4 regions of the Paenibacillus sp. FSL H3-0286 genome follow, and region 4 is predicted to be linked to each of the others. Evidence: predicted binding sites of a transcription regulator. Region 4 holds the regulator's gene; each other region holds the start of a gene.
The links. The regulator Rex, encoded in region 4, represses fermentation and respiration genes when NADH is low (regulators of the CRP and FNR family bind a similar motif). The targets are predictions, from matches to a motif close to TTGTGAAATATTTCACAA.

Region 1 (7,648 bases), 1.9 Mb from region 4:
TGATAGTTCGGATGAACAGCAATATTAACCTCGCACACATGCCGGTTGCTCTCCATTCTACTAGGGCAGCCAAACCCGACATATCCACATAGCTTGTCATCTTGCAGCGCTACGAGCTGAGAGCCCGGGGGAGCATTCAGTAAGAAATCTTCTTGTGAGCGCCACAACATAGGTCCCGGGCTAGTGTCCTCTGTCCAAATCAGATGGTCCAGATCAATCAGTTCTCGCACGTCTTTAATCTCTGAGGGTCTAATAGTTAACCTTGCCTTGTTGATTTGTTTCATAAGATGTACACCCCTTGCCTTGCACCTCTATAGAATTCACAGCAGATGTTGGAATCCACTGTGTATAGTTATCTTACGGACCGCTCTAACGAATGGCCTTTACGATTGACTAAAGCATGGATGACGAAAAATCCTACAGACAGCAGCGCCATCGCACAGGCCAGCCAGGCTGTCGGTGCCAAACCACCGCTATCATACAGTCTGCCCATGAAGTAAGGGCCAATGACTCTCCCGACTGCACCTATCCCTCCGCTTAGTCCCAAATAAAACGGTGCGCTGCGCCCCGCATGATCCGAGATAAAGGATGGCATCGCTGGAGAAATCAGCATTTCTCCCAGTGTAGCAAGCACCATTCCGAGCACTAAGCCAGGATAATTAGGCATCCACAAAAGAAACGCATAGCCACCCAAATAAAACAGGGCACTTGCAGTCATTTGCGCCGTTGAGGTAGACGCGAACCAGCGCTTAATCATTGTTACCAATGGCTGAGCTGCAAAAATCAAAATACCGTTCAGTGTCCAGAGAAAACCATAAGTTTTCTTAGGCCAGCCCTCTGAAATAATGAACGGAGATACCCCTGTATTCCAGATAGAGTTACCGAGAAGCAGGAACAAAGAACCGATCCCCATATAAAGATAAATACGAGTATGCCCCATTAGCTTCCACGTGGATTGTTTCTCTGGTTCATTCTTCTGATGCCCCATTACCTCATGCGCAGGTTCTCCACCGATTTTCTTCAGATATATAAAAAAGAAACCCGCAAATACCGCCGAAGTTACACCATTCATTACAAAGCTTAGCATATAGGAAATATCGGCCAAAAAACCACTTAATGCCGTCCCCAGTGCTACACCAATATTATTGGCGACATAAATAACATTAAACAGCTCACCACGCTGCTTCGTGAAACGAAAGCCGATAAATGCCTGAATGGCAGGTAATGATAAGGAATTAAATAATCCTACCAGTCCCATTGCTACCATAAATAACGTCCAGTTGTTACTAGCTGCCGGCAAGGTGAACAGTGCCAAAGCATTCATGGCGAGCGCTCCGACAATCAGCCGGTTAACGCCTACCTTATGATAGAGTGAGCCCCCGAGTAGTTGACCCACGATCCCACCAACCGATTGAATAAGAATCACCAGTCCAGCATCTGACATGCTGCGTCCAAGCTCATCAAATACATACATCGTAACGAGCGGCCACATCAGCGCACTACCTGTTGCGTTAATTAGGCTGGCAATTAGAAATATTTTCACTTCTTTTGGATATGCCTGTAAAAACTTCATAAGTAGTGTACATCCCCTGTTATATATGTGTCATTAATTCATCCAGTATCATCCCAAAACAGGGCTATGAGCAAGCATACACATTGACGTTTTATCGTGATAAAGTACGCATGAAATCTAAAGGATAAAACGCACATATCGCATGAAATATCCCGTCTCCCTTGGGGTTCACGTCCGCAGTCCTCCCTAGCTCTAATATCTATTCTTATTTTAAAGCCGTGGCTGTCGTCCGTAAAGCAAACTAAACAAGAAGAAACTGATTCGCTTTTAGAAAGACGGGGTAATAGAGCCTAGAAACACTCCCCCTTCAAAATTCGCCGTGATCCGATTTCGTTCCCCCGAGCGCGGATATATCACGGCGGATTTTTTTGTGTCTGCATAACAAAAAGCACCCCTAAAACATTAACGCCACCAATAAGGCAGACCTTGAATGTTCTATGGAGTGCTCTATAAGACGAGCTTAAGCGTGTTTCTTGACACTGCTGCCGGACATGCTATCTACGGATTGAATAGCCGTAGGTGCTTTACGCAAGTATGCCATCCAATAGGCAGCTGCGACAAATATTGCCCCACCCGTTAGATTGCCGAGCCAGACGGGAACAAAGTTAGTGAAGTATTGCCCCCATGAATAATAACCTTCAAAAATAGCTGCTGGAATTAGGAACATGTTAGCTACAACGTGCTGGAATCCGATCGCAACAAAGGCCATCGTCGGGAACCAAATACCAAGGATTTTGCCGCTGAAGTTATCTGCTCCATAGGAGAGCCATACGGCCAGCGCAACGAGCCAGTTACAGCCGATACCCGAAACAAATGCCGGAAAGAATTCTGCATCGATTTTATGACCAGCCATATCCACCAATTTTTCTAAATACACACCCTCTGAAGTTAAACCCACCACATGACCGAAGAAATAAGCTACAAATAATGCCCCTGCCAGATTACTAATCGTAATGAGCAAAAGATTCTTCACAACTTCCCAGAAAGAAATCTTCTTAGCCATAAAAGCGAGCGGCACGGCCATCATATTCCCTGTCAGCAGTTCCCCACCTGCAAGGAGTACCATGATCAGCCCAACGGGGAAGACTGCGGCTCCGATAAAGTTAGCAATGGAACCCCATTCCTGTGGTGCGCCAGCAATGACGCGAATATCTAATAAAAACCCGAGCGCAATAAACGCTCCTCCCAAAAAGCCCAGAATAAGTACGGTACTTAGCGGATTATGAGCTTTTTTTATGCCGTTCTCTACAGTTACTTCGGCAATTTGCTGCGGTTTGCTATAAGCCATGGTTCCTATCCCCTTCATCTATTTACTTCAAATTTGTTCCTTTATGACCATTGTAGCGTGTCGTAAAACACATTAACGTGATAATTATCACTTTGAGAAAACTAAGTGAAAGTTTTCACTGACATGTCAAATTTACTGCAGCCTGTGCACAAATAGAAGTTTGCGACTGGCCTACTAAGCCAGCATATCTTGTTTTGTTGGATTACATTTGAGCGTACGCAGCAGCTATCGGACACAATTGACCTTATACGTAGCTTTTGAGCACATTTGGCTCGCTATCGGACACTATAGTCGCTATTGGCACCAAAAACACACTAGTTGTAACTCGTTCTATGTAATAGCTGCACTGGAGTCCGAAACCACGCTCAAACGGCGATTTATTGCTAATTAGCGGCCTCTGAGTCCGAAAGCTTCTACGGAGGGCGATGACTCAGCACTATCGGACTCAGTTAACCCTAATCGTAACTTTCGAGCATATTTGGCTCGCTATCGGACCCTATAGTCGCTATTGGCACGAAAAACACACTAGTTGTAACTCGTTCTATGTAATAGCTGCACTGGAGTCCGAAATCACGCTCAAACGGCGATTATTTGCTATATAGCGGCTTCTGAGTCTGGAAAATTCTGAGGTGGGCGGTGACTCCGCACGATCGGACTCAGTTGACCTTATACGTAGCTTTTGAGCACATTTGATTCGCTATCGGACCCCATAGTCGCTATTGGCACGAAAAACACACTAGTTGCACCTCATTCTATGTAATAGCTGCACTGGAGTCCGAAATCACGCTCAAAAGGCGATTATTTGCTTATTAGCGGCTTCTGAGTCCGGAAAATTCTGAGGTGGGCGTTGACTCCGCATGATCGGACTCAGGTGACCTTATACAGAGCTTTTGAGCAAATTTGGCTCGCTATCGGACCCTATAGTCGCTATTGGCACGAAAAACACACTAGTTGTAACTCGTTCTATGTAATAGCTGCACTGGAGTCCGAAATCACGCTCAAACGGCGATTAATTGCTAAATAGCGGCTTCTGAGTCCGGAAAATTCTGAGGTGGGCTGTTTCTCAGCATGATCGGACTCAGTTGACCCTATTCGTAGCTTTCGAGCACATTTGGCTTGCTATCGGACCCCATAGTCGCTATTGGCACCAAAAACACACTAGTTTTAACTCGTTCTATGTAATAGCTGCACTGGAGTCCGAAATCACGCTCAAACGGCGATTAATTGCTAAATAGCGGCTTCTGAGTCCGGAAAATTCTGAGGTGGGCGGTTTCTCAGCATGATCGGACTCAGTTGACCCTAATCGCAACTTTCGAGCACATTTGGCTTGTCATCGGACCCCATGGTCGCTATTAGCACGAAAAACACACTAGTTGTACCTCATTCTATGTAATAGCTGCACTGGAGTCCGAAATCACGCTCAAACGGCGATTATTTGCTATATAGCGGCTTCTGAGTCCGATAAATTCTGCGGAGGGCGGTGACTCAGCACGATCGGACTCAGTTGACCCTATTCGTAACTTTTGAGTACATTTGGCTTGCCATCGGACCCCATAGTCGCTATTGGCACCAAAAACACACTAGTTGTACCTCGTTCTATGTAATAGCTGCATTGGAGTCCGAAACCACGCTCAAACGGCGATTATTTGCTAATTAGCGCCTTCTGAGTCCGAAAGCTTCTGCGGAGGGCGATAACTCAGCACGATCGGACTCAGATGACCTTATACGTAGCTTTTGAGCACATTTGGCTCGCTATCGGACCCTATAGTCGCTATTGGCACGAAAAACACACTAGTTGTCCCCCATTCTATGCAATAGCTGCATTGGAGTCCGAAACCACGCTCAAAAGGTGATTAATTGCTAAATAGCGCCTTCTGAGTCCGAAAGCTTCTGCGGAGGGCGATGACTCAGCACGATCGGACTCAGATGACCTTATACAGAGCTTTTGAGCACATTTGGCTCGCTATCGGACCCCATGGTCGCTATTAGCACGAAAAACACACTAGTTGTAACTCATTCTATGTAATAGCTGCATTGGAGTCCGAAACCACGCTCAAACGGCGATTATTTGCTAATTAGCGGCTTCTGAGTCCGAAAGCTTCTGCGGAGGGCGATGACTCAGCACGATCGGACTCAGTTGACCTTATACAGAGCTCCTGAGTCCGGAAGCTTCTGCAGAAGGCGATGACTCAGCACGATCGGACACAGTTGACCCTAGTCGTAACTTTCGAGCACATTTGGCTTGCTACCATCACCGAAGCCATTGGATTGCACCTACCCATGCAGCTAATCATTCTGCACCTAACAAAAAAAAGCAGTGATCCTCCCGTAACAGGAGGATCACTGCTTCTCTAGCTTTACAAGGCTGTCTTATTCTTCGATAAATCACTCAGGAACAACGTCCCTTTTTAAACCGTTACAGCCTCTTTGCTTGGTACTGTTGTCGGCAGCGCTTGAAGACCTACTGTATTCAGGAAGTTCCAAGGTTTGTTGTAATGCGGTTGGAAGAAGAAATCGATAAAGGCTAGTTGGTCGATTGTCATATGATTTTGAATACATACAGACACTGTGTTAATCGATTGCGTCAGATCCATCTTGGACATAATTTGAGCCCCGAGAATACGGCGTGTGGCGCGATCAAACACTACTTTTAACTGAACCTGCTCAAAGGTGGGCATAAATTCCGGACGGTAGTTATCAATAATCATGGCGGTTTCTACGTCCATTCCTTCAGCCTTAGCTCCTTCTTCAGTAAGCCCTGTTGCAGCGATATTGTCTTCATAAATCTTAATGCCCGAAGTTCCTTGTGTACCCATATAAGGAATGGTCTCTGTTACCAAGTTGCGCGCAACTAAGGTTCCCATCCGTACGGCATTGGTTGCCAGTGGGATATAGGCGTGTTTGCCTGTAGGGTTGTAATGAATCGCACAGCTGTCGCCAGCGGCATATACATCCGGGCAGCTAGTCTGCATATAGTTATTGACTACAATGGCACCATTAGGCAGCATATCGACTTGACCTTTTAAGAGTTCAGTATTAGGACGGAAACCAATGCAGAGAATGACCAGATCTGTCTCATGCTCACCTTTGCTTGTAATAACCTTTGTTACCTTACCGTCTTTGCCTGCAAAAGAGCTAACCTTCTCATTCAGTGCCAATTTAATCCCATGATCCTGAAAAGATTGTTCGATCGGTGCAGTAAATTCCTGGTCCAGATATTTACTCAGAATGCGATCTTCACCATCAATTAGCGTAACTTGCTTGCCATTCATTTGAAAAGCTTCCACCAGTTCAACGCCGATATATCCAGCACCGACGACGGTGATTTTATTCGCTTGTTTAGCTTTTTCTATAATAGTGTTGGAATGATCATAGTTCTTGGAAAGTAAAATCCCCTCGAGTTCAAATCCTTCAAGCTTCGGCACAATCGGCCATGAACCTGTAGTCATAATCAGCTTATCGTAGGTGTCAGCGAACTCGTGACCTGTCTCCAGATTGCGTACACGCAATGTTTTGGACTTCGTATCCACTGCAGTTACTTCATGACGCATATTGGTCTTTACGCCAAGCTCTGCAAGCTTTTCTGGTGAAGAATAGAATAGCCCCTCTGGGTCTTTAACCACTCCACCTACATACAAGGCAATCCCACAGGATAAGAAGGAAATATTATCATTACGCTCATATACAGTAATCTCGGCATCCGGGTAAAGCTGAGCAGTATTCACAATTGCGGCGGTTCCGGCATGGGTACATCCAATGACAGCTACTTTCATTATTTCTTCCTCCTTCAAATGGACAATCGGGTTATATATTTGACTTGCATGACCGATCAATGATGGAATCTGATCAACAATGGGTTAGTTGTGATTTATTTCACTTTATAAACTGATTATATTGTGATATTTATCACATTACAAGTCTTTTTTACCTATATCCTCATATTGTTCACAATTTTAAGTTTTTTTCCGCCACTGCTGCCGAATGCGACTCCGTTATCTTTGCCACGTGGGAGGTACATTATGATCCGTATTTGCAGGAATCCAAAGGAAGCATAAAAAAAGGCCTCCCCTCTAATACCAACAAGGAGAAGCCTTTTATTAAAACACTTTTACACCAAACCGTGAATCTCTCCGTCCTCATCCATCCATAGTCCCTCAGCGGCTGGCTTAGCTGGCAGACCTGGCATCGTAACGATGTTGCCTGTAATAACTACCGCAAAACCTGCACCAAGCGAAAGGGTAATATCTCGGACACCAATCGTAAAGCCTTCCGGTGCTCCGAGGAGTCTAGGCTGGTCGGAGAAGGAATAAGGCGTCTTCGCCAAACATACTTGAAGATCATTTAGCCCAAGCCGCTCGATAACCGCCAGACTCCGCTTAGCCGCCGGAGAAAAGTTCACTTCTGCCCCGCGGTAGATCTCACGGACAATTTTGTTGATTTTGGATGAAATGTCGAGATCCTTCTCATACAGAGGAGCAAACTGGCTCGGGCCACTATTGTCCAAGAGCTTGTTCAGTTCAGAAGCCAATTCCTGTCCACCTGCACTACCTTCCGCCCATACTTTTGAGATCGCAGCCGGCACGTTTAAATTGCGGCAGGCCTCCAATACATCATTAATCTCGCCCTCACTGTCCCCTTCAAAATGATTTATGGCAACTAAAACAGGGACTCCAAATTTACCGAGATTCTCTACATGACGTTCTAAGTTCACCAATCCCGCGCGAAGCGCCGTCCGATTCTCGGTTAGAAGCTCACCTTTAGGCACACCACCGTTATATTTTAAGGAC
Region 2 (7,648 bases), 3.1 Mb from region 4:
CTTGGTACATCCGATTAATCAGTTCGTCAACCTTACGACTCTGGGCCTGAACCGCTTCATTGCTGCTTAACGGAATTCCCTGCTCCAGTGATTGCTGTCCGAGTTCATTCAGCTTGCGCTTTTCCTCCTCATATTTGTACATCAGATGTTGCATTGCACCCCCACCTTCCGGGAAAAGCTATATCTGTAGACGATGTATGGAAATTTTAATGCGTTTATCGGTTTATTTCATTTTAATTCGATATCCGCATTAAAACAATACTTACCTCGCATACAATTTGGTTAAATTGTGAGGTGACACCAAAATGAGGCATCGCAAAGAGCCCCCGGGTGACAAAAACATTATCGGGACCCGAGTTATAGCTATTCGAAAAGCTAAGCGAATGAAGCAAAAGGATTTCCTTGCCAAATTGCAAACCTTTGGCTTGGACATTAGCCCGACCAGTTTATCGCGATTGGAAGGTCAATATAGACTTGTGCAGGATTATGAGGTGGTTGCAATTGCGAAAGCATTGGAGGTTTCTGTTGGGGAGTTGTTGGGGGAGGGTTAGTGAAGTGATAGTGGGAGATAACTCTCTGTTCTTGGAAGAGATCGTTATTTCATTTAAATAGATACTACATAAATCTGCAAATTTTTATGCAGAATCCCTGAGGGGATTTATTATTCAGACTTAGGCACGTACCTACGACGTCCAATAAAATGGAGGACTGAGGCAATATCTGACCCTTAGCTTTTTATCCTTCGGTCCGCTTTCAGGTAACATTCATCGTGCTATGTATGTAGACATCAAATAATACATAGCTATAACAACGATATACCAACCTATCGCGTGGAATTCATACAAAAACCGAGAAAGGCACTTTATTTAAAAGTGTCTATTTCTCGGTTATAGTATATTCATCCGTTATTTTAATTAGTTAGGTTACCCTTCCATCGCTCTAATAGATTCATCCACCTTTACCATCATGGAACATTCGACTCTTTTGCGGAAGACGTCACAGCTGAAGTCATAGGTTCCGACCAGGGAACCCGTCGCGTGCAGCGCATTGGCAGGACAACCGCCGCTGCAGTAGAGTTTCGCCCAGCAGTCCTTACATTCCGGCTTCGAGTAGCAGTTACTCTCTTTAAATTGACATTGCAGCTCAGGTTGTGTGATGCCATCCCAGAGGTTTCCCATGCTGTACTCTTCATCCCCTACGAACTGGTGGCAAGGAAAAAGCTCTCCCCAGGGGGTGACAGCAAGATATTCTGTTCCTGAACCACAGCCAGTGATTCTCTTCTGGATGCAGGGTCCTTCCGAGAGGTCAAGCATGTAATGATAAAAGGTAAACCCCTTGCCTTCTTCGCCGCGCCCAATCATTTCTTTTGCGAGAATTTCGTACTGGTTATATATCTCCGGGAGGTCCTCCTCGGTAAGTGCATAGGGTTCCCTTGGATCACAGATAACCGGTTCCATCGAAATTTTGTCAAAACCAAGGTCTGCGATATGAAATATATCGTTGGTGAAATCGACATTGTTACGAGTGTAAGTTCCCCGTACATAGTACTCTTGGTCTCCGCGCTTACGAACGAATTCCTGGAACTTCGGAAGAATATGATCGTAGCTGCCTTTTCCGTTAACTGTTTGGCGAAGCCGGTCATGAACCTCTTTCCTTCCATCTAGGCTCAATACGACATTGTACATTTCCTGATTTAAAAACTCGGTGACCTCATCGTTCAGCAGCATCCCGTTCGTCGTGAAGGTGAAGCGGAACTTCTTTTTGTATTCTTGTTCTTTGCTTCTTGCATAAGCTACGATCTGTTTAACCACTTTCCAGGCTAAAAGTGGTTCCCCACCGAAAAAGTCAATGTCCAGGTTTCGATGATGACCTGAGTTTTCAAGCAGATAATCGATAGCTTTTTGTCCAACCTCATAGCTCATGATTGCTCGATCTCCGTTGTATTTCCCCTGACTAGCGAAGCAATAGTCACATGACAAATTACAGGTATGCGCAACATTGAGGCAGAGTGCCTTGACATAAGTTTTTCGTTTTTTTAAATCGAGCGAGAGGTTCTCATACTCATCTTTTGTAAAGAGCTGTCCATCATTTATAAGCTCCTCGATATCCACGATGGTTTCTCGAATGTCGCTCTCGGAAATGCTGGAATCATCTTTATATTTATCCAACATTGTTGTCACGATTTGATCGACAGAAGTTTTCTCATAATCCGCTATAATTTCATATGCTAGGTCATCAACAACATGCACCGAGCCACTATAGGTATCGAGCACGATATTGTATCCGTTTAGTTTATATTGATGAATCATACTTACTAATCAAGCTCCTTTTGCACACAAGTAGAAACGGCTTCGCCATCCTTTAGGGATAGTATCCATTTCTTAAAAATAGCCGCCCATCAGCAGAGCAATGGGCGGTAAAATTCCGAATCCTATCTGTTCATTGCATTTTCACACTTCTGGTTTGCAACGCCGCAGGAAGTTTTACAAGCGGACTGGCAAGAGGTCTGGCATGCGCCGCATCCGCCGTGTTTTGCGGTATCCATCAGTTTGCGGGTGCTCAGTGTTACGATTCTTTTCACGATAAATGACTCCTTCTGTAATTTCTTGTGATCACTTTCACTTAATTTCCATGGAACATCGTAGCAACATCACGCAGGTACGTCTATGATGCCTGTCACCTAGCAGAGCAGAGAGGGGTTAAACATAAGCATCAACACTAATTTTCGTGCAGTCTTTCATGCTTGTGATCGTAGGATGCGGCAGCGGGAACCAGAGTCAGAGCAATGCTAAAAAAGTGAAACAAAAAAGAGACAGCAATGATGCCATCTCTTTAACAACATTTTTTCTCATACTTGTCCGTAAAGTCCAATAAATATAAGGATTTCATAGCACTGTATCCTTCCTTACCAGTAGAGCGACACTCTCCACATGCGTGGGTGGACAATGTGAACAAACTTATATGAGGAGCCCTAAGACACTTCCAGACAGTTTATCTGCTCTTGACGCCTTAGTTCATAAAAATATTGCACAATTGGATGCTTTAACTTCATCTTCTCGCTCATGTTTAAAATCCAACCGTTTTGATAGAAGGCGGCTCCGAGCATAGCATCTATGGCGTGCTGCAGAGGGACGAGAATGGCCCTCCTATCCATAACCGAACGGATGCTTTTTGTACTCTAAGGGGCTTGAGCCGACTCTATTTTTGAACACACGACTAAAATAGTACTGGCTCTTATACCCTACCTTCACGGCCAGATCCCCGATTTTGATATTCGGCATTACGTCATCCAGAATCTCCTTCGCCTTCGATATCCGAAGCTCGGTGACATAGTCAAGGAATGAAGCACCGATTTCTTGCTTCATACGCTTACTAAGATAGGTTTGGTTGATATGAAATAGTGCTGCTACTCGAGTAATAGACAGCTCCGGATCCTGATAATGACTGTCAATATACTCGGTCACTTTTTGGATAAGCACTGTTCCATCCCCTGTATACCCGGGAAGCTCCGGCTCCTTATCCACCCTGCCTTCATGTGAATGCAAAGGATATTTTACCTGAAGATGCTCATCGATCCGATGAAGCAGCTTGTTCAGATCACTCTTCGGCACAGGTTTCAATACATAATCGAATGCTTGCAGTTGCACGGCTTGACGCGCATATTCAAAGTTATCGTACCCGCTGATGATGACAACCAGAACCGACGGGCAGCGTTCGCGCAATATATTCATCAGATCGAGCCCATTCATATTCGGCATGTTGATGTCCACAAGACATACATGTGGTAGGGCTTCCTCCACCATATTCAATGCTTCGTTTGCACTTTTCGCTTCTCCTTCAACCTCAAAAAGATACGGACTCTCCTCAATGTATTGTCGCAAGCCTTTGCGAATGATCGTTTCATCATCGACGATGACAATCTTCCACATCTTCATTCCACTCCCCGTCCAAAGGTATTCGAATGACCATAACGGTAATGCCATCTTCGCTCTTCACTGCAAGGCCATATGGCACTCCGTAAGCTAGTCGAATGCGATGGTTTACACTATATAGCCCAAAGCCTGTGGCAGAACGATCATATGTATCATCAAGAAGGGCTTGATTTATCTGCTCAAGCTTCTCTTCCGGAATCATAACCCCATTATTTTCAACCTTAATAACCAAATAATCGGCCTGTTTATATGCTGTAATCGAAATTTTGCACTTTTGATCCCCAAGTGGCTTAATCCCGTGATAAATCGCATTTTCCACCAAAGGCTGCAGTATGAAGCGAACAACTTGGCACTGAGCAAGCTTTTCATCATATCGAAGCTCGTAGTCCAGAATCTCCTCATATCGCACACCTTGAATATGAAGATAACTCTCGACATGGTACAACTCCTGATCAAGCAGAATGTAGGGACTGCCTGTGCCAAGCCCTAATCGGAAATACGCGCTAAGCGCTTCCACCATCTCCACCACATTGTCTGCTCCATGTTCCGTTGCCATCCACTGAATCGTATCCAATGTGTTGTATAAAAAGTGCGGCTTGATCTGCTCATGAATCAGTCTGAGTTCCATCTCCTTTCGGTCCTGCTCCACAGCGTATAATTGAACAAGCATGTCATTGAAGCTTCGTCCAAGATCGCCGATCTCATCCGAGCGCGTAACATCTGCTCGTATGGTTTGGTTGCCGTTCTGCACATTTTCCATTACCTGGCGAAGCGACTGAATTGGACGAATAATGGAAGAAGCAAGCAGCACCAGAAAGACGATAAACGCACTACCGATAAGAACGCCTACCAGCAATGCAGTCCGCTGGGTTTTGATCACCGCTAACGATAGACTTGAATTCGGTACTTTGAGTACTAACTTCCAGCCTTCCACATTTTGAATTGGAGCCTCAAATACACTCATGTTCTTCTTATCTGCTGTATCCTCCGCTCCATCTTCTTCACCCAGCTCTCTGCAATCGACGATAAGCTGGCCTGACTGGTCATATAGCATTACATCTTGAGCAATCTCCCTCATCTTCTTGACGGAGACGGCTGCGGCAATATAAGCTACCTCATCATTCACCGATGGATTCACGCGATAAAGAATGACGACGATTTCGGCTGCATTCGCTTTGGATACGATCGGATTGCTTACCACATAATTGGAATCTGAATTCAGCAGTTTTCGATAGTAGGGTCGGTTTAGTATCGAAAAAGGCTTGTCCCTTGCTGACCAGGAATTTCCGTGAATATCCACCACGCGTATGGATTCGTACTCTACTTTCTTCTTCGCCTCGAACTTATCGAACTCTTGCAGCAATTCATCTCGTGTCCACTGATGGTCCGAAGCTAGAGAAGCAAGCATGTCTATCTCTCCAATGCGCTGATTAAACCAATAATCAATCTGGTCGCTGCGTGCAGTAACCACTTGCTGCGTTAAGTTCTTATTCAAAGGGACAACCGTATGGTTCATCTCCAAATATATTGTTACAAGCAATGCAACGAACAGCAGCAAGAAGCAGCCTCCTGCGATTAACGTAATTTTTAAGTGAATTGATTTCATTGTAATCATAGCCCTTCACAATATCTGTTTCTTACATGCCCGAAAAAGACAAAAAAACACTAATCTGTGCAAATACATAATGCTGTACTAAATCTATAATAGGTCTTGTGCATATTTTCACATGAAATAACATTCATGTCTAGGCTAGAGATAAAGGATTTGCCTAGCAAATCTTCCTCTCCCTAGTGTATGTAACCAATCCACAACAGAATGAAGGAGATATTATGCGAACTCACACGAAAAAGCTGTTATCTATTCTACTAGTCCTCAGTCTTATGTTCACGCTTGCTGCTTGCGGCAGTAAAGATGCAGAGCCCGCTGCAGATGCAAACGGAGTTCAAGTCTTTGAAGGAGTTGGGCAAGGTAAACATGGCGATATTAAAGTACAAGTCTCCTTATTAGATAACAAGATCACTGACATTAAAGTGACAGAGCATAAGGAAAATGAAGTACTTGCAGAACCTGTTTATACGCAGCTCAAGCAAGAGGTCATGGCAACTAACAGCGCAAAAGTTGATGCCATTAGCGGATCTACAGTTACAAGCAAAGGATATCTCGAAGCCATTCAAGATGCAATTACGAAGTCTGGACTTACCCTTGTCGCTGGCGCTGCAGTCAGTGGAAGCAAAGACAAAGAAGAAGTCGAGCAAACCTATGATGTTGTCGTCATCGGTGCCGGGGGTGCTGGCTTTAGTGCGGCTATCGAAGCGAAGAGCGCTGGAGCTAATGTAGTTCTGCTCGAGAAAATGCCAGCTGTTGGCGGCAACACATTGATTTCCGGTGGTGAGATGAATGCGCCTGACAACTGGGTTGAACGTGCTCTTGGCATCACAGATGACACGGCTGACTTGTTCTATAATGATACGATGAAAGGCGGAGACAACCTCGGGGATCCAAAGATGGTTCGTATTCTTGCCGACAATGCTCTAGCATCTGCCGAATGGCTGCGCGATGATATCAAGGTAGAGTTCTTACCTGATCATCTGTTCCAATTTGGTGGCCATTCCAGAAAACGTGCGTTGATTCCTGTAGGTCATACAGGTGTTGAATTGATTACTAAGTTAAAAGCCAAAACAGACGCTGATCAAATCACGATCAAAACGAATATGAAAGCCGAAACCTTGCTGAAGGACGAAAGCGGCAAAGTAACAGGTGTAACTGCGACTTCGGGTACTGGCGACAAGATCACATTCCATGCGAACAAAGGCGTCATCATCGCTACCGGTGGTTTTGGATCCAATGTAGAGATGCGTAAGAAGTATAACCCTACAATGGATGAAAAATATATGACTACCGATACACCAGGATCTACAGGTGACGGTATCGTTATGGCAGAAACGATTGGCGCCAAACTGACAAACATGGAGAGTATTCAAACGTATCCAATCTGTAATCCTGAGACAGGTGTTATTTCCCTGGTTGCAGACTCCCGCTTCGATGGTGCGATCCTGATTAACCAAGAAGGCAAGCGCTTCGTTGAGGAATTAGAACGTCGTGACGTTATTTCTAAAGCAATTCTTGCCCAAACGGGTGGATATACGTATCAATTATGGAATCAAGGCATTGAGGATATCGGTAAAACGATAGAAGTTCATCAAGACGAATACGATCAACTCGTTAAACAAGGCTTGCTCTTTAAAGCCGATACGATTGAAGAGGCCGCTGATTTCTTTAAAATTGACGTGAACACTTTGAAAGAAACGATTAATAAAGTAAATGATTATGCGAAAACAGGTAAAGACCTTGATTTCAAACATCGCGGTGGATTGAAATCTCTTGAAAAAGGCCCTTACTACATCGAAAAAGCTGTACCCTCCGTTCACCATACAATGGGCGGCTTGGTGATCGACGAGAAGACTCGCGTTTTGAATGAAAAAGGCGAAGTCATCCCTGGGTTGTTCGCTGCAGGTGAAGTAACAGGGGTCATTCATGGTACAAACCGTCTTGGCGGTAATGCCATCGCTGATATCTTCACATTCGGCCGGATTGCAGGCAAACAAGTTGTAGCAGAGTAATCTTATTTTTTGTGTAACTGCTCTATTAATAAGTTAGCCTTAAAAACGTGCAAGATAGTTCGTAATGTGCAGGTTGACTCTAACTTTCAAGCTGC
Region 3 (7,648 bases), 2.3 Mb from region 4:
TTAATGGGCAAGTGGTTCATATAACATTTAGGAGGTTCGGGTATGGATTGGGGAAGAGCTAAAAATGTACTGATTTGCGCCTTTTTAGGTCTGAATCTGCTGCTATGTTACCAGCTGTGGGTCGATTTACGCGATCAGGTTAGTGCTAATCTTGATTTTACTTCCCTGTCTGCTGAGACCCAAGCCGTAATGGAGCAGAAAGGGATTCGTGTATTGTGTCCCATTCCGGCTTCTACCCCGCAGCTTCCTAACATTACTTATCGTTATTCTGCTGAAGAACAGACTGAACCACCAATTAAATTAGATGTACCTATAGACAGCAAGCTGATCTATTCTTCCTTCTCAGAGCTTAGCAAGGCGCTTGAGGATAAGATTCCTGACATTTCCAATTATCGCTTTGATTCACAGGAAAGTGAGGTTGGGAAGTTCGTTCTTCATCCGCTGGTTCAAAATCAGTGGTCGTTGTTCCGTGTTAGGCTAGAGTTGATTAACAGTGATCAAAAAATCGTAGCTTACCGCTGGCCGAAGATTGAAATAGGGACAAGCAGCAGCGATAAAGAACAGAAGGTGCTTCCAGCATCGCAAGCACTTAGTAGTTTGATAGAGAAGTATTTCCCGGCAGATTCCGTAGTGAAGGAGATTGAGCTGGGATATTACGGTGAGCTGTTCAACTCGGAAAGTCAGGTAGCTTCGCCGATGTGGCGGTTTATGCTGGAGAACGGCAATGCCTATTATGTGGATGCTATTAGTGCGGACATCATCAGTCCTAAGACAACAGAGTAGAAGGAGTAAGGAAAATGGGGATTTCATTTACAGTACTGTCCAGTGGTTCTACCGGCAATGTAACGGTGGTACGAAACGGGGAGACAACACTTATGATTGACGCAGGTTTTAGTGCCAAGCGGATCGATGAGCTGTTGGCCATGCGTGAACTAACGGGTAATGATATAGACGGGATTCTAGTTACACACGAACATTCCGATCATATCAAGGGACTCGGGGCCATGGCCCGTAAATACGATCTTCCGATTTATGCGAACACCAATACCTGGGGAGCTATCGAGAAGGGAATTGGTAAAATACCGGAGTATAACCGTATGATCATGGAGTCTGGCCAGCACAAGGATTTCGGCAGTATGCGAGTAGAATCCTTTGCGATTTCTCATGATGCAGCGGAGCCAGTGGGTTACAATTTTTATGATGGAAAAGAGAAGTTATGTGTAGCTACAGACCTGGGCTATGTTAGTGATAAGGTAAGAGATGCAATTTCAGATGCAGATGTATTGGTGCTGGAGGCGAATCATGATATCGAATTGCTGAGAATGGGACGTTATCCGTGGAATACGAAACGGCGCATCCTAGGCGACATGGGTCACCTTTCCAATGAGGCAGCTGGAGCTGCGCTTAGCGAAATTCTTACAGGGCGGACCAAACGGACCTATTTGGCGCATCTAAGCCGGGATCACAATATGATGGATTTGGCAAAAATGTCAGTACGCGGCGCAATGGAGGATCGGGGCTGTTTTTTCAAAGATAGTGAGTTCAGACTGTGTGATACGTATTATGATCAACCTACGCCATGGGATAAGCTGAGCCAGTCATAAGCTGATCAAGTTCAGCGGTCTTGCGATCTAATTCTTGGCGGGAGATTAGACCTTTTTCAATCATCAATTCGATCATTGCGCTAAAGGCAAGGGTCATGTGGTAGTGTTCATCCTTTAAGTCACCAAGCTTACCGATAAACTCGACTAAATCCATACTTGTTGAAAAAGAACTCATAATTAATCCTCCTTTAATAGTGTGAATATATAGTGTAATTAGAACTGAAAACTGTAAAAAATTCGCAGGTGTTTTAGCTGAGGAAAATCCCGAATTGCAGGTTGCCTGTGATACAATTAAAAGCGTGATGAGCAATGCTAAAATTTTAGGGACACTTCTATTTTATTGTAGTCTTTTAAGTTGCAAAATATTCCTAATAGAGAAGATATATTAAAAGATTATCATAATCTAACGATTGACCGAAACTCTTGTGGGGTTAATGGATAAAGTGAAACTTTTTAGTGATATTTGGAGTCTAATGGTTACAGAGGTTTGGTTCGGACGTGGTTGCTATAGGTTCAGGTCTTACCAACAGTGAACGCTTGGCAATAGAAGGGGGAGATTTTCGGTGGGATTGTTTGATGATGATTTCTATTCAACTAAAGTTTCGCGGTCCAGAGGGGATGAAGCATCAAAGGGATCGTTTGCTAATCGTAGACATTCTGTACGCAGATCGCGTAAGGGTTTATCTACTTGGCAAATATCCGCCGTTTGCTCCTTAGTCAGCGCTGTGGTGGCAGTTTTGTTATTCAGTATGTTTACAGGCCAGATGAGTCATGAGACTGCTCAGAAGCCGGTTGTAGCAACTGGAAATGTTGCCCCAAGCAGTAGTGATCCATTTGACCGGATTATTCAAGCTGCTGCCACGGTTCGCCCTGCAGTAGTAAGTATTATCAATCATAAAGAAGATAATGAAGAATTAAACATTCTGGATGAGTCTGCACTAGGCTCAGGAGTGATCTATAAAAAGACAGGGAATAAAGCATTTATCATTACCAATAATCATGTCATCGAAGACTCCGGTAATCTCGAAGTAGTTACAGTGAACGGAGAGACTCGTAAGGCAACACTCGTTGGAACGGATAAAGTAAGCGACATTGCGGTACTCTCTATTGATGCCAAAGGAATCGATACCATCGCGCAGCTCGGTGATTCCTCTAAGCTTCGTCTAGGTGAAACGGTCATTGCTATCGGTAATCCGCTAGGACTTGGTGATACATTGACCTCGGGGATTGTTAGCTATACTGAACGGATGGTTCCCGTATCCCTTAATCAGGATGGAGTATATGACTGGGAACAAGAAGTGATACAGACCGATGCGGCGATTAATGAAGGAAACAGTGGCGGCGCATTAGTGGATCTGGATGGCAAGGTCATTGGAATTAACACAATGAAGATTTCAGATACGGGTGTAGAGGGTCTGGGTTTTGCAATTCCTGCGAATCATGTGATAGATATCGCTAATGAGCTGGCTGAAAAAGGACATATTGCCCGTTCGTACTTGGGTGTATATTCAGTTGATTTGAACAATCCGTACGTTCCACTAGCAGAAGATCAACGCAATGAATTGAACCTGCCGAACAGTGTTAAGGATGGAGTAGTTGTTCTAGAAGCCGTTGGCCCTGCGAAGGAAGCTGGACTGCAATTCAATGATGTCATTACCAAATTTAATGATCAATCAATCATATCTACCCTTTCTCTTCGCAAGTACTTATATAATCATACGAAGATCGGTGATGATCTGAAAATTACTTACTATCGAAACGGCGAGGCCAAACAGGCAACAGTTAAACTTCTTGAAAAACCACAGGAATAATATGCTGGAAGTCGGTATATAATGATATAGCAGTTACGACAAGTAGAGCGGACTACCCCTTCGATTCCGAGGGGGGTACCTTCTTGAAAAAGCGGATAAAAGTAACGTTTTTGGAAAAGCTATTTTTCTAAAACCATGATAATTATGCCAGAAAAAGGATCTATTTAGGGAATAAACACTAAGTGGCAACCCTTACATTGGAAGGTAATACTTATTAGGGCAAAACCGGATATATTCGGATGCTTGCTTGCCTTTGCTAATCAGGTGTGGTAATATGATATCAATCATACATTTAGTCCCTAATTCTCGCATTGAAAAGGGCTGTCATATTTGGTAATACAACCTTTTTCAATGTGTGAATTTTTTCTTTGTTTGAAGATAAAAAGAACATATTAATTTAAATTTGTGGAGGTAACACACATGCAAACAGGTACAGTTAAATGGTTCAACGCAGAAAAAGGATTCGGATTTATCGAAGTTGAAGGCGGAAGCGACGTATTCGTTCACTTCAGCGCAATCACTGGCGACGGCTTCAAAACTTTGGACGAAGGCCAACGCGTTGAATTCAACGTTGTTCAAGGCAACCGTGGACCACAAGCCGAAAACGTTGTAAAACTGTAATAATAGAAGAAACCGTCCCAGCTTGTGAAAGTTGGGACGGTCTTTTTATATCTAGTTACTCACTATTGACTTACAGGATGGGAGGAACGGCAATGAACTACCGGAAGAAACCTTTGGAAGAAATACCGGAAGAAAATACCGCAATTTGGGCATGTACCAATGAGGGATGCAACGGATGGATGAGGGATAATTTCGCATTTGAACATGCGCCTTCTTGCCGTCTATGTGACTCTCCAATGGTTCGCAGCACGAAGATGCTACCCCAATTGCTTAATTCGAATGGCGATCTCAAATCGCTGAAGAAGGGTATTTCCATCTAACCAATACCTAAATGAGTCAAGCATTTAATAGAACGACGAACCACTCAAGACGGGTAAACCGTCTTATTTTTTTTGCTTTCTTTATGCCAAATTGTGATCTTTGTCACAAATCATTTGAATTTCACCGTTAAATGACTATCTTTATGTGACATTTATCACAAAAAGAAGTTTAAATTTTTGACAGAATATAATTAACGAAAAGGGGAGAAGGAAGGGACAAATATGGATACAGTAATGCTGTCGCGTATACAATTTGCGTCGACGACAATATTCCACTATTTCTTTGTACCGGTATCAATCGGACTAGCGCTCTTGATTGCAATCATGGAGACAATGTACGTTAGAAAAGGTAATGAAGAGTACAAAAAAATGGCGCAGTTCTGGGGAAAGCTATTCCTCATCAATTTTGCAGTAGGGGTAGTTACAGGAATCTTGCAGGAATTTCAGTTCGGGATGAACTGGTCCGATTATTCACGTTTTGTGGGTGATGTATTCGGGGCTCCACTTGCAGTTGAGGCATTGGCAGCCTTTTTCCTCGAGTCTACTTTTATTGGGATATGGATATTCGGCTGGGATAAGGTGTCCAAGCGAGTACATTTACTGTCCATCTGGCTGGTAGCATTCGGTACGATGTTATCTGCATTCTGGATTCTAGCGGCTAACTCTTTTATGCAGCATCCTGTGGGTTTTGAGATAAATAATGGACGTGCAGAAATGAATGATTTCTTCGCGCTTATTACGAACGGACAATTGCTGGTTGAATTCCCACATACAGTACTGGCTGCTTATGCAACAGGTGCTTTTCTTGTAACTGGTATTAGTGCTTATAAAATATTGAAGAAACAAGAGGTTTCTTTCTTTAAGAAGTCTTTTCAGATTGCAGCCATCGTAGGGATTATTTCTTCTATTGGTGTAGCTGTTGCTGGTCACGCCCAAGCGCAATATTTGGTTGAAACTCAACCAATGAAAATGGCAGCTTCCGAAGGACTGTGGGGTAAGAGTGGTGACCCGGCACCTTGGACCGTATGGGCAAACATTGATCCAAAGAATCAAATCAGTAGTGGAGAATTTCAAATTCCTTATATGCTGAGTTTCCTTTCATATAGTAAATTTTCCGGTGAAGTTAAAGGTATGCTTGAGCTGCAAGCGGAGTATGAGCAAACCTATGGCCCCGGTGACTATATTCCACCTGTACGTACGACATTCTGGAGTTTCCGGATCATGGTTCTAGCAGGAACGTTAATGATTGTATTGGGAATGTACGCTATGTACTTAATGTGGCGCAAAAAAATGGACCGTCCGAACACTTGGTTTATGCGGTTTATGTTATGGGGCTTGTTGCTTCCTCCGATTGCGAATACAGCCGGTTGGGTTATGACCGAATTCGGGCGTCAGCCATGGACGGTATTCGGACTGATGACAACGGAAGACAGTGTGTCGCCTAATATTACAAGTGGTCAAGTTCTGTTCTCCGTGATTTCTTTTACAACGATTTATTTAATTCTAGGATTAGTGTTGGTCGGATTGTTTATTAAAGTGATTAAAAAAGGTCCTTATGCAATGGATAACGATCACGGCGATTCGAATGATCCATATAACGAGGAGGGTTCCCATGATATCTCTTAATGAATTGTGGTTTGTGCTGATTGCAGTTCTGTTTATAGGGTTCTTCTTCCTGGAGGGTTTCGATTTCGGCGTAGGGATGGAAACACAAATTCTCGCTAAAAATGATACAGAGCGCCGTGTTCTGATTAACTCGATCGGACCCTTCTGGGATGGGAATGAGGTATGGCTTATCACAGCTGCGGGTGCAATGTTTGCGGCTTTCCCTGAGTGGTATGCAACGCTGTTTAGTGGATTCTATATTCCTTTTGTATTTGCCTTATTAGCTTTGATAGCGCGTGGTGTCGCTTTTGAATTCAGAGGTAAACGTGATTCATTGGCTTGGAAAAGAACTTGGGATGCTTGTATCTTTATCGGCAGCTTCCTTCCACCATTCCTCTTGGCAGTAGTATTTGCAAGCTTTATCAAAGGATTGCCTATTGATGGGGAGATGCAAATGTATGCAGGGTTCACAGATATCGTGAATGTGTACACTGTAGTAGCAGGGCTTACTGTTGTCCTTCTGTGCCTGGTGCATGGTCTCATGTTCACAACACTGCGTACAGTGGGGGATCTACAGGCTCGCGCTCGCAAGTTGGCTCAAAAATTGCTAATCCCGCTCGCAGTTTTATTTACTGCTTTTGTGATTATGACTTATAATATGACGGATATTTTCGAGCAACGTGGAACGATTCTTATGATTATTGTAGCCCTGGGAGTTATCGCCTTTGTACTGTCCGGTTACTTCATGACGAAGAAGAAGGATGGCTACGCTTTTGGAATGACAGGAGCGGTAATGGCGCTTTCGGTAACTTCTATCTTTGTAGGATTGTTCCCGCGTGTTATGATTAGTTCAATTGATCAAGCTTTTAATTTGACGATCACTAATGCGGCTTCGGGCCATTACTCTTTGAAGGTAATGACGATTGTGGCACTGACTATCCTTCCGTTCGTATTGGGATATCAAATTTGGAGTTACTTTGTCTTTCATAAACGGGTTCACGAGAAGGAGCATCTTGAATACTAATGGATAAAAACTTGCTTGGGTATAAAGGAGTTAAGCCAGTCTTTCTGATTGTAGGCTTCCTTACCCTGGTGCAAAGCTTGTCCATACTTCTGCTGGCTAAATCGCTGGCAGAAGTCATCTCTGCGCTATTTGCGGGAGAACCTCTGAAGGAACAATGGGGCACTGCGCTATTGTTCCTTCTTGCATTTCTTGTGCGCCATGCTTGTGCTATGCTGATGAGCCGTGTCTCTTACCGCTTCGCGGAAGCAACGGGCAGCACTATGCGGAGGGAAATGATGGACAAGCTCTTCCAGCTTGGCCCTAGAATGGTGGGCGGGCGTGGAACCGGGGATCTTGTTACACTGGTGCTGGAAGGGGTAACTAAATTCCGCACGTATCTGGAAGCGATCATTCCTAGAATGGTAGGGATGTCTGTTACACCGATCTTGGTGCTTATTTACGTCTTTACGATGGACACTACGAGCGGGATTATTCTTACGGTAACTATGCCGATTATTATTGTTTTTATGATTTTGATTGGGATGACAGCCCGTAAGCAAATGGATCGGCAATTGAAATCGTATCGCACATTATCTAATCATTTTGTAGACTCATTACGTGGGCTAGAAACATTAAAATTTCTAGGACGCAGTCGTAGTCATAGCGACAGCATTGCTGCTGTCA
Region 4 (7,648 bases):
GTCTCCATCCTTTCAGGTATCTATACTTTTGTATTGTACCTTGTCTGTCGCAAAAATTTATAAAGCCCGACATATAATGATATCTTAGCATGCCTGAAAAGTAAAAAAAAATAACCAGCATAAATATTTATGCTGGTAAACGCACGCTGTCACGAAATTGACATCGAAATTGCTCTCCAGAGAGCACTTCTTCCTTCATTAAAATGTCAAGGGAGTAATCAAATACATTTCGTTGCTTTTCAAGGTGGTCGTGAGTACGTACCATCAACTCGTCCAATATTTTACTGTTTTCCTTCATAAGCTCTTCAGTGGTAACCATTTCCAGTTTGGCAATACCCAACGAAGTCAATCCGGATTTCATCATGGTTTCGACAATATTCAGGGCCTGATCAAAATCGCCACGTGAACCTGTGCTTCGTCCGCCATAATACATTTCTTCTGCAGCCGCTCCACCAAGTGCGATCATAATCTGATCTTCGAGATAATCTTTGGTGTACAGATACTGCTCTTGCTGAGGATTGTGACGTACATAACCAAGGGCTTGCCCCCGCGGAGTCAGCGTAACCTGACTGACACTTCCCGGACGAAGCAGTTCTGCCATAATGGCATGTCCCAATTCGTGGATCGCCACCCGTTTTTTCTCTTCGTGGTTAGTTTCTCTGTCCGTTTTTTCCCCCATCATAACCTTGTCAATCGCCATCGACAGATGCCGCTGCTCAACCTCTGTCAATTCCTCACGCATCATATAAATTGCTGCCTCATTCATAACACTTTCGAGCTGAGCACCGGAAAAACCATAGGCTTCTTCGGAAATTTTGTCGAGGTTCACATTGGCATGAAGCGGCTTATTTTTGGCATGCAATTCGAGAATCGATCTGCGGCCTTTTTTATCAGGCATGTCCACTTGAATATGACGGTCAAACCGGCCAGGACGCAGCAATGCTGAATCAAGCATTTCTTTACGGTTAGTGGCTGCTACCAGTAGAATGCGTGGTGTTTCGTTGTTATAGATCCCGTCCATCTCAGTCAACAGCTGATTCAAGGTCTGATCATATTCTCGCTGCTGTCCGCCCTCACGCTTACCGCCAATTACGTCAATTTCATCTATGAAAATAATAGCGCTTTGCTTGTTTTCCTTAAGGGCGCGGGTACGGGCATCCTTAAACAAATCGCGGATACGGCCGGCACCGACACCTACGTACATTTCTACAAACTCACTGCCTGATGCTGCCACAAATACAGAGTTTGTATAATGTGCTGCTGCTCTAGCCATAAGGGTCTTACCTGTTCCTGGAGGGCCTGTAAGCAGAATCCCTTTCAAAGGCCGAATCCCGAATTTGCTGATTTCCTCATGCCGGATCAAAAAATCCAACGCTTCACGAAGCTCCTGTTTTGCATTGTCTTGCCCGCCAATTTCTTCAAAAGTAAGCTTTGAAGGTCCATCCTTCTTGCGTTTCTTCCCGGCACCTGCATTTACCGCAAGTCCGCCTCTTAAATGAGCAATGATAAGTAAGGCCGTGAGCATCCCAGCAGCAATTACAATCGGGAATATATTAATGCCTAGAAAAGCCATAAAAATAAACAAGACAGGAATAAATCCGATTAGAATTTCTTTAAGGTATTTAGGCATTATTCCATACCCCCAATGTCGCAGGTTTACGCGGCAAAATAATAAATTTGCTTTCTTTTCCATTACTCAAGCTTACATAGACATTATTGTCATCAATTTCTGTTGAGGCTATCACATTTTTATATTGCGGATATTGCGCTTTGAGTCCATCAAGTTCTGTGGGTATAAGTGTATATTTACGGCTCTCCATGGCTTCGGCTACAGAGAACATCGCTTTATCCCAGTATTCATCCAGCAGTTCACTGGAGTTCTGTTCTACATCAAGTTTTAGTGTACGTCCATCAATCATCGATTTTCCTTCTTGGGAGACGTACTGAACCAGTTCACGTAATTTCGTGCCTGGCTGGAGATCAAGTTTCAAAGTGACCTCATTGCGGTTAATACTGATATGAGAATTATTGACGCCCTCATATTGAGATACAATCTTCTGAAGTGGTTCCTGCATTGCAAACTGACGATACAAAAAGAAGCCACCAAACAATAGAGTAGCCGACAGTAGAGACGTTATCAGCACAGGTACAAGACGTAATTTCAAGAAACGTCCTCCTCTCAAAGATGACAAAATATAAAGCTCATTATAATAATTTATAGCTACTTGAGAGCTCATCAGAGAGACTGAAGTCTCTTATTGCTGTTCTAATTACAAGTAGTAGTATATCACAGGTGTATATACTAATTTCAAAATAAATGTGAATATATTTAAAATTTAATTTTTTAAATATTTCCATCAATACCAAATAAATTCCTCACTTTCGACAAAATCGGCCTTGATTTTTAATCAATCGGCCTATTTTCGTATGTGAATATAAGAGAATATTCGGTGATAACCACCCATTCAGTATATCACTTAGTATATCACTTTTGTACATCAAATAAATGTAAACAAGCGAACTTATAATAAGTTCGCTTGTTTACTATGCCACCCTTAATTTCCTTATGTTCAGCTTAACTTTTAGGTAAACTGTAACCTTCGCCCATTCGGGACCCATCCGAAAAGCGATAAAATTGATAATAATACCGACCGCTCTGTTTATAAAAAAGCTGCCAAGCATACTCTCCGTTATATACTCCCGGCAGCAAGCGTTCAATCGTTATGTCCGGAAGATCAGCTTTGATAATGCCGCGTATTTGGGCTTCCGAGGTTCCTTTACTTAGTTCCTCAGCAAACACTGCGTCGTCGCCTTCAGCAAATTTTCCATCTACCGTAAAGCGGACCCAGACCATAAGAGCAGTCCCGGCTTCATTTTTCCCTGTTAATACCCAGTACACTGCATTTTCATCCCAAACCGATTTTTGTGCTTTGGTTACCTCTGTTAGACCCGCTCTGGTTTTGGCAACATCCTTAGCGATATCACGCTCGTTCCATTGATCTTTCATAATATAGGCATAGAACTGGATAAGTCCAAACCCCAGGAGCAGAATCAGAACTGACCCCAGGAGGATCCATTTTTTCCTTTTCTTCAAGGTACAGCTCCCTTTCTAGTAATATATCTTTTTTGATTATATAACACACCCGCGCGTTTATCCAAAATTTCATAATTTTCTAGCTTTCCCAGCCTTAAAAATACACAAAAGGCCGCAACTTTTGCTAAAAGCAAAAAGTCGCAGCCTATTATTTATTCGTTATTCTCCAGACTTAACGCTTCAATAAACCTTCGAAGGCTTCTTGCGCTTTACGCCGGATAGCTTCCTCATCCAGGGTTAAGCATTGTCCATGCTTGATGACCTGTTTACCATTCACCCACACATGCTCAACATCCTTAGCGCTAGCAGAGTAAACTGCATGAGACAACAGATCTGTGTGTGGCAGCAAATGCGGCTGATCGATATCAATAGCAATGAAATCTGCTTTCATCCCTACAGCAAGTCTGCCTACATTATTTAAAAAGATGGACTGCGCGCCATATTCTGTAGCCATACGCAGAGCCTCTGGAGCTGGAACAGCCGTTGGATCACCGCTGACACCCTTATGAATGAGAGCTGCAAGCCGCATCTCTTCAAACATATCCAAGTTATTGTTGCTTGCCGCGCCATCCGTGCCAAGAGACACCTTCACACCAGCTTTTAGAAGATCAGTAACCCGAGCCACTCCGCTAGCCAGCTTCAAATTACTGCCCGGATTATGAGATACACCCACATTATGGCGAGCCAAGATCTCAATCTCTTCATCATTTAAATGAACACCATGTGCAACTATCGATGGACGTGTGAACATGCCAAGCTTCTCTAAGTGAGCTACAGGACGCAACCCGTAATCCGCCACATTTTGTTCCACTTCACGTTTCGTTTCGGACATATGCGTATGCATCGGTAAATCCAGATCATGCGCTGCCTGCACGAACTTAACCAGGAAGTCCGGAGGGCAAGTATAAGGGGCGTGCGGCGAGATCATAGTAGTAATTCTACCTTCAGCCTTTCCATGCCAGTTACGGGCAAAAGAAATCGCTTCCGCAAGCTTGTGATTCTGTACATCCTCTGGACATAACCCGATCACACCACGCATCAATACGGAACGGATACCTGATAACTCAGCTACCTCGGCTACTCGGTCCATATGATCATACATATCGAGGAAGGTCGTAGTTCCACCCTTCAGCATTTCCAATACAGATAAGGAGGTTCCCCAGTATACATCATCACCGGTGAACTTTTCCTCCATTGGCCACATCTTCTCCTGAAGCCACACTTGTAGCGCTAAATCATCTCCATATCCACGCAGCAAAGACATCGCCGCATGACCATGTGTGTTTACAAGTCCAGGCATGAACAGCAGACGGCTGCCATCAACCACTTGCACTCCAGCTTCCATCTGAGGCTCTTCTTTTCCTATGTAAGTGATTAAATCATCTTCAATAGTCATATATCCACTCAGAACCGGCTCATCCGTTCCCGGAGTCAGAAAATACCCGCCCTTAATTATCGTTTTATTGTTGTTCATGTTCGCTTTCTTCCTTTCCATCCCGCAAGTAATAAGCAAGACTTTGCAGATCAGTTGTAAAATCAGCTGCATGCACCCGGATATTCGGTGGTGTCTTCAGAATCACAGGGGCAAAGTTCAAAATCGCTTCAATCCCAGAAGAAATGAGAATATCTGCTACATTTTGAGCTTCTGAATCAGGTACGGTAATAATGGCAATGCGAATACCTTGCTCACGAATTGTGCTGCCTAGTTCATCCATCGGCTGCACAGTAAGGGAGTTGATCTTACGTCCAACCTTAGGAGCGTACGAATCAAATATAGCCGTGATTTTCATAGTATCTTTAAGATATGCATTGTAATTAGACAAGGCATGTCCGAGATTACCTGCTCCAACTAAAGCTACATTAAGCTGTTGATCCAGCTTCAGGATATGACGGATTTTCTCAATAAGATACGTTACATCATAGCCGATACCTTTTCTGCCGAAGTCACCAAAATATGCTAAATCCTTACGAATCTGTGCGGGATTAAGATCAAGCTTTTGTCCAAGTTCCTGAGAGGAAACTGTTAATATTTCGCGATTCTGGAGATCATTCAAAAAACGCAAGTACACAGGCAGTCTGCGAACAACGGCTTCTGATATTTTATCCGATTTCATATTTTTCCTCCTAAAAATAGTAATGTTCTTGTGAAAATCCATATTCAAACGTCTACCTCTCCTTATTAAGGACGGTACTGTAACACACCGCCCTTAAGGATAAGGAGGAGCTAAACTGAAGACGAGCGTTTTAAGAAGCGCCGCCATCCTCTAGCCATTCCGCTATGCGAGGGACCATTTGATCAGTAAGCATATGCTCCATTTTGGGACCAGGCAATGAATAAAGGAAATACTTCCCGTAATGAGATTCAATAACCCTTGTATCATAAACAATAACTATTCCACGATCCTGCGCCGTGCGAACCAGTCTTCCGAATCCCTGCTTAAAACGAATAACCGCTTGAGGAACAGATAATTTCATGAACGGATTCTTCTTCTGGGCCTGCAATAACTCCGACTTCGCTTCCGCCAACGGGTGATTCGGCGGTTGAAACGGAAGTCTCACGATGGCCAGGCAAGTCAGTGCTTCACCTGGAATATCTACACCTTCCCAGAAGCTGCTCGTCCCCAGCAATACGGATGCTGCACTGTCCTGAAAGCGGCGGATCAACTTGCTCCGGCTGCCACCTTCCACGCCTTGACCAAGCACCGTAATCTCTTGTGAGGCCAAAGCCTCTTTAAGCGGATCATATACCTGACGCAGCATTTTATAAGAAGTAAACAGAACCAGCATCCTCCCACGTGTTGTTTTAGCAGCTTCCGATAATGACTGTACGAGTGTATCGACAAATCGAGCATCGCCCACACTCCCCTTCACACTAGGAAAATCACGCGGTATAACTAGCAGTGCCTGCTCGCGATATTTAAAGGGAGATGGAAGGAGTGAGGTCATTAGACGTCCCTCTTCTGCAGCTTCGTTAAGTCCGAGATTATCAATCATAAATTGAAAAGATTTATCTACAGATAGCGTCGCCGAGGTAAGCACGATGCTTTTTTTCTTATCGAAGAACAACTCTTTAAGCTGGTTGCTAACATCCACAGGGACGGCATACAGCTGTAGGGATTTGCTGCGGTAATTTCCATTTGCCTCCAGCCAATATACTACATTATCGTCATTCAGCCCCATAAAGAATCTTACTTGCTCACGTATGGAAGCCAAATCTTTAAATAAACCGCTAATATCAGTAACAAGGCTGTCTGCTGAGGATTGGCTTTCCTGGTCACGCATCTCGTTAAGCATTTTATCACCCTTACGGATGATGTCGCTTAACGTCAGATTCATAGTGTTCTCTAGCGCAACCAATTCATCCCAATCCTTCGGCTTACGGGCAGGAAGCAACCGCATAACCAGTTGTCCCGCTTCTCCTGCCCCTGCATCACTGCGTTCCGGCAATAGGCTGAACAGCTTGTCGCTGAGTGCATCCCAGGTTTCTTTGACAGTAAGCAGATCCGGGTAGATCCGATCGATGACTCCGCTCCATTCTGAAGCCTCTTCACTGCCTGACGACTGTAATATTTGACGCAGAGCAGGGAGCTGTCCGTTTCGGCTATCTTTATACAGTCGCGATAACGTGTGTGCCACCGTGAAATGCTTCATATGCATGCCAAGATGTTTACCAGCCACATCTTCTAAATGATGTGCTTCATCAATGACAAGATGCTCGTAAGCCGGAAGCAGCTGGTGCCCAGCCTTAACATCTGCGAATAGCTTGGAGTGGTTCGTAATAACCACATCAGCAATCCCAGCTTCATGCTTGGCCCTATGATAATAACATTTGCGGAACCAAGGACAAGAACGGCCCAGACAGGAATCGGTATCGCTTGCCACCGTCTCCCAGAAGTCACCGCCCCGGCCGCTTAAATTCAGCTCTTCATCATCCCCTGATTCACTTTGAGTGAGCCATACAATCATCTGAGCTGCAGTAAGCGCATCTTCCCTTGGGCTTATAAAGTCCTTCTTATTAATTTTATGCTCAAACTTACGCAGACACAAATAATGCCCTCTTCCCTTAAAAATAGCAGCTTTAAACGGAAAAGGAACTACCTGCGTTAACAAAGGGATATCCCGCTCGCGCAATTGGTCCTGCAGATTAATGGTATGAGTGCTGACCATGACTTTTTCATTGGTGCGAACGCTTTGATAAATGGCAGGCAACAAATAACCGAGCGATTTACCGGTTCCTGTGCCCGCTTCGATCAGTAGGTGTTTGTCTTCGGCAAGTGCCGTCATCACCTCATTGATCATAATATCCTGAGCTTCCCGGCTTTCATACTGCGGTAATGTGTCTTTAAGTCGTTTGGTTACTTCGTCCATATAATCAGTAAAAGATAAATTCGCTAGCGGATTCTCAGCATGCTCATCTCTAGGTGGCGCTAACTCCGTCCAATCTCCTACTGCAAGCGCTAATTGACGATAGAAAGTCAGATCACCTTCGGGCTGTAGCGTTTCCGCTTCCCGCTCTCGCAGCAGACCATCAAAGTACCAGCCCAGATCACTATC

Region 1: a site for Rex is predicted at 2,965-2,982, ahead of MHB37_RS29875 (formate/nitrite transporter family protein). Genes of this name have one in related genera too.
Region 2: a site for Rex is predicted at 2,607-2,624, ahead of scfA (six-cysteine ranthipeptide SCIFF). Genes of this name have one in related genera too.
Region 3: a site for Rex is predicted at 4,500-4,517, ahead of MHB37_RS31295 (cytochrome ubiquinol oxidase subunit I). Genes of this name have one in related genera too.

The regions. Positions count from the first base shown of each region.
Region 1 is NZ_CP150285.1:6,689,715-6,697,362, forward strand. Features, by position in the region: gene MHB37_RS29865 (GNAT family N-acetyltransferase) at 1-284, opposite strand, end outside; gene MHB37_RS29870 (MFS transporter) at 353-1,573, opposite strand; gene MHB37_RS29875 (formate/nitrite transporter family protein) at 2,034-2,861, opposite strand; gene MHB37_RS29880 (FAD-dependent oxidoreductase) at 5,270-6,634, opposite strand; gene MHB37_RS29885 (formate--tetrahydrofolate ligase) at 6,970-7,648, opposite strand, start outside.
Region 2 is NZ_CP150285.1:797,236-804,883, reverse strand. Features, by position in the region: gene MHB37_RS03530 (hypothetical protein) at 1-154, opposite strand, end outside; gene MHB37_RS03525 (helix-turn-helix domain-containing protein) at 306-551, shown strand; gene scfB (thioether cross-link-forming SCIFF peptide maturase) at 924-2,309, opposite strand; gene scfA (six-cysteine ranthipeptide SCIFF) at 2,432-2,581, opposite strand; gene MHB37_RS03510 (response regulator) at 3,147-3,929, opposite strand; gene MHB37_RS03505 (histidine kinase) at 3,904-5,490, opposite strand; gene MHB37_RS03500 (flavocytochrome c) at 5,763-7,553, shown strand.
Region 3 is NZ_CP150285.1:7,025,883-7,033,530, reverse strand. Features, by position in the region: gene MHB37_RS31330 (YycH family regulatory protein) at 1-4, shown strand, start outside; gene yycI (two-component system regulatory protein YycI) at 43-783, shown strand; gene MHB37_RS31320 (MBL fold metallo-hydrolase) at 798-1,604, shown strand; gene MHB37_RS31315 (hypothetical protein) at 1,573-1,779, opposite strand; gene MHB37_RS31310 (S1C family serine protease) at 2,168-3,415, shown strand; gene MHB37_RS31305 (cold-shock protein) at 3,836-4,036, shown strand; gene MHB37_RS31300 (cold-shock protein) at 4,129-4,356, shown strand; gene MHB37_RS31295 (cytochrome ubiquinol oxidase subunit I) at 4,579-5,982, shown strand; gene cydB (cytochrome d ubiquinol oxidase subunit II) at 5,969-6,985, shown strand; gene cydD (thiol reductant ABC exporter subunit CydD) at 6,985-7,648, shown strand, end outside.
Region 4 is NZ_CP150285.1:4,772,365-4,780,012, forward strand. Features, by position in the region: gene MHB37_RS21440 (AAA family ATPase) at 128-1,630, opposite strand; gene MHB37_RS21445 (hypothetical protein) at 1,623-2,165, opposite strand; gene MHB37_RS21450 (DUF5590 domain-containing protein) at 2,576-3,094, opposite strand; gene MHB37_RS21455 (amidohydrolase) at 3,267-4,568, opposite strand; gene MHB37_RS21460 (redox-sensing transcriptional repressor Rex) at 4,555-5,208, opposite strand; gene dinG (ATP-dependent DNA helicase DinG) at 5,339-7,648, opposite strand, start outside.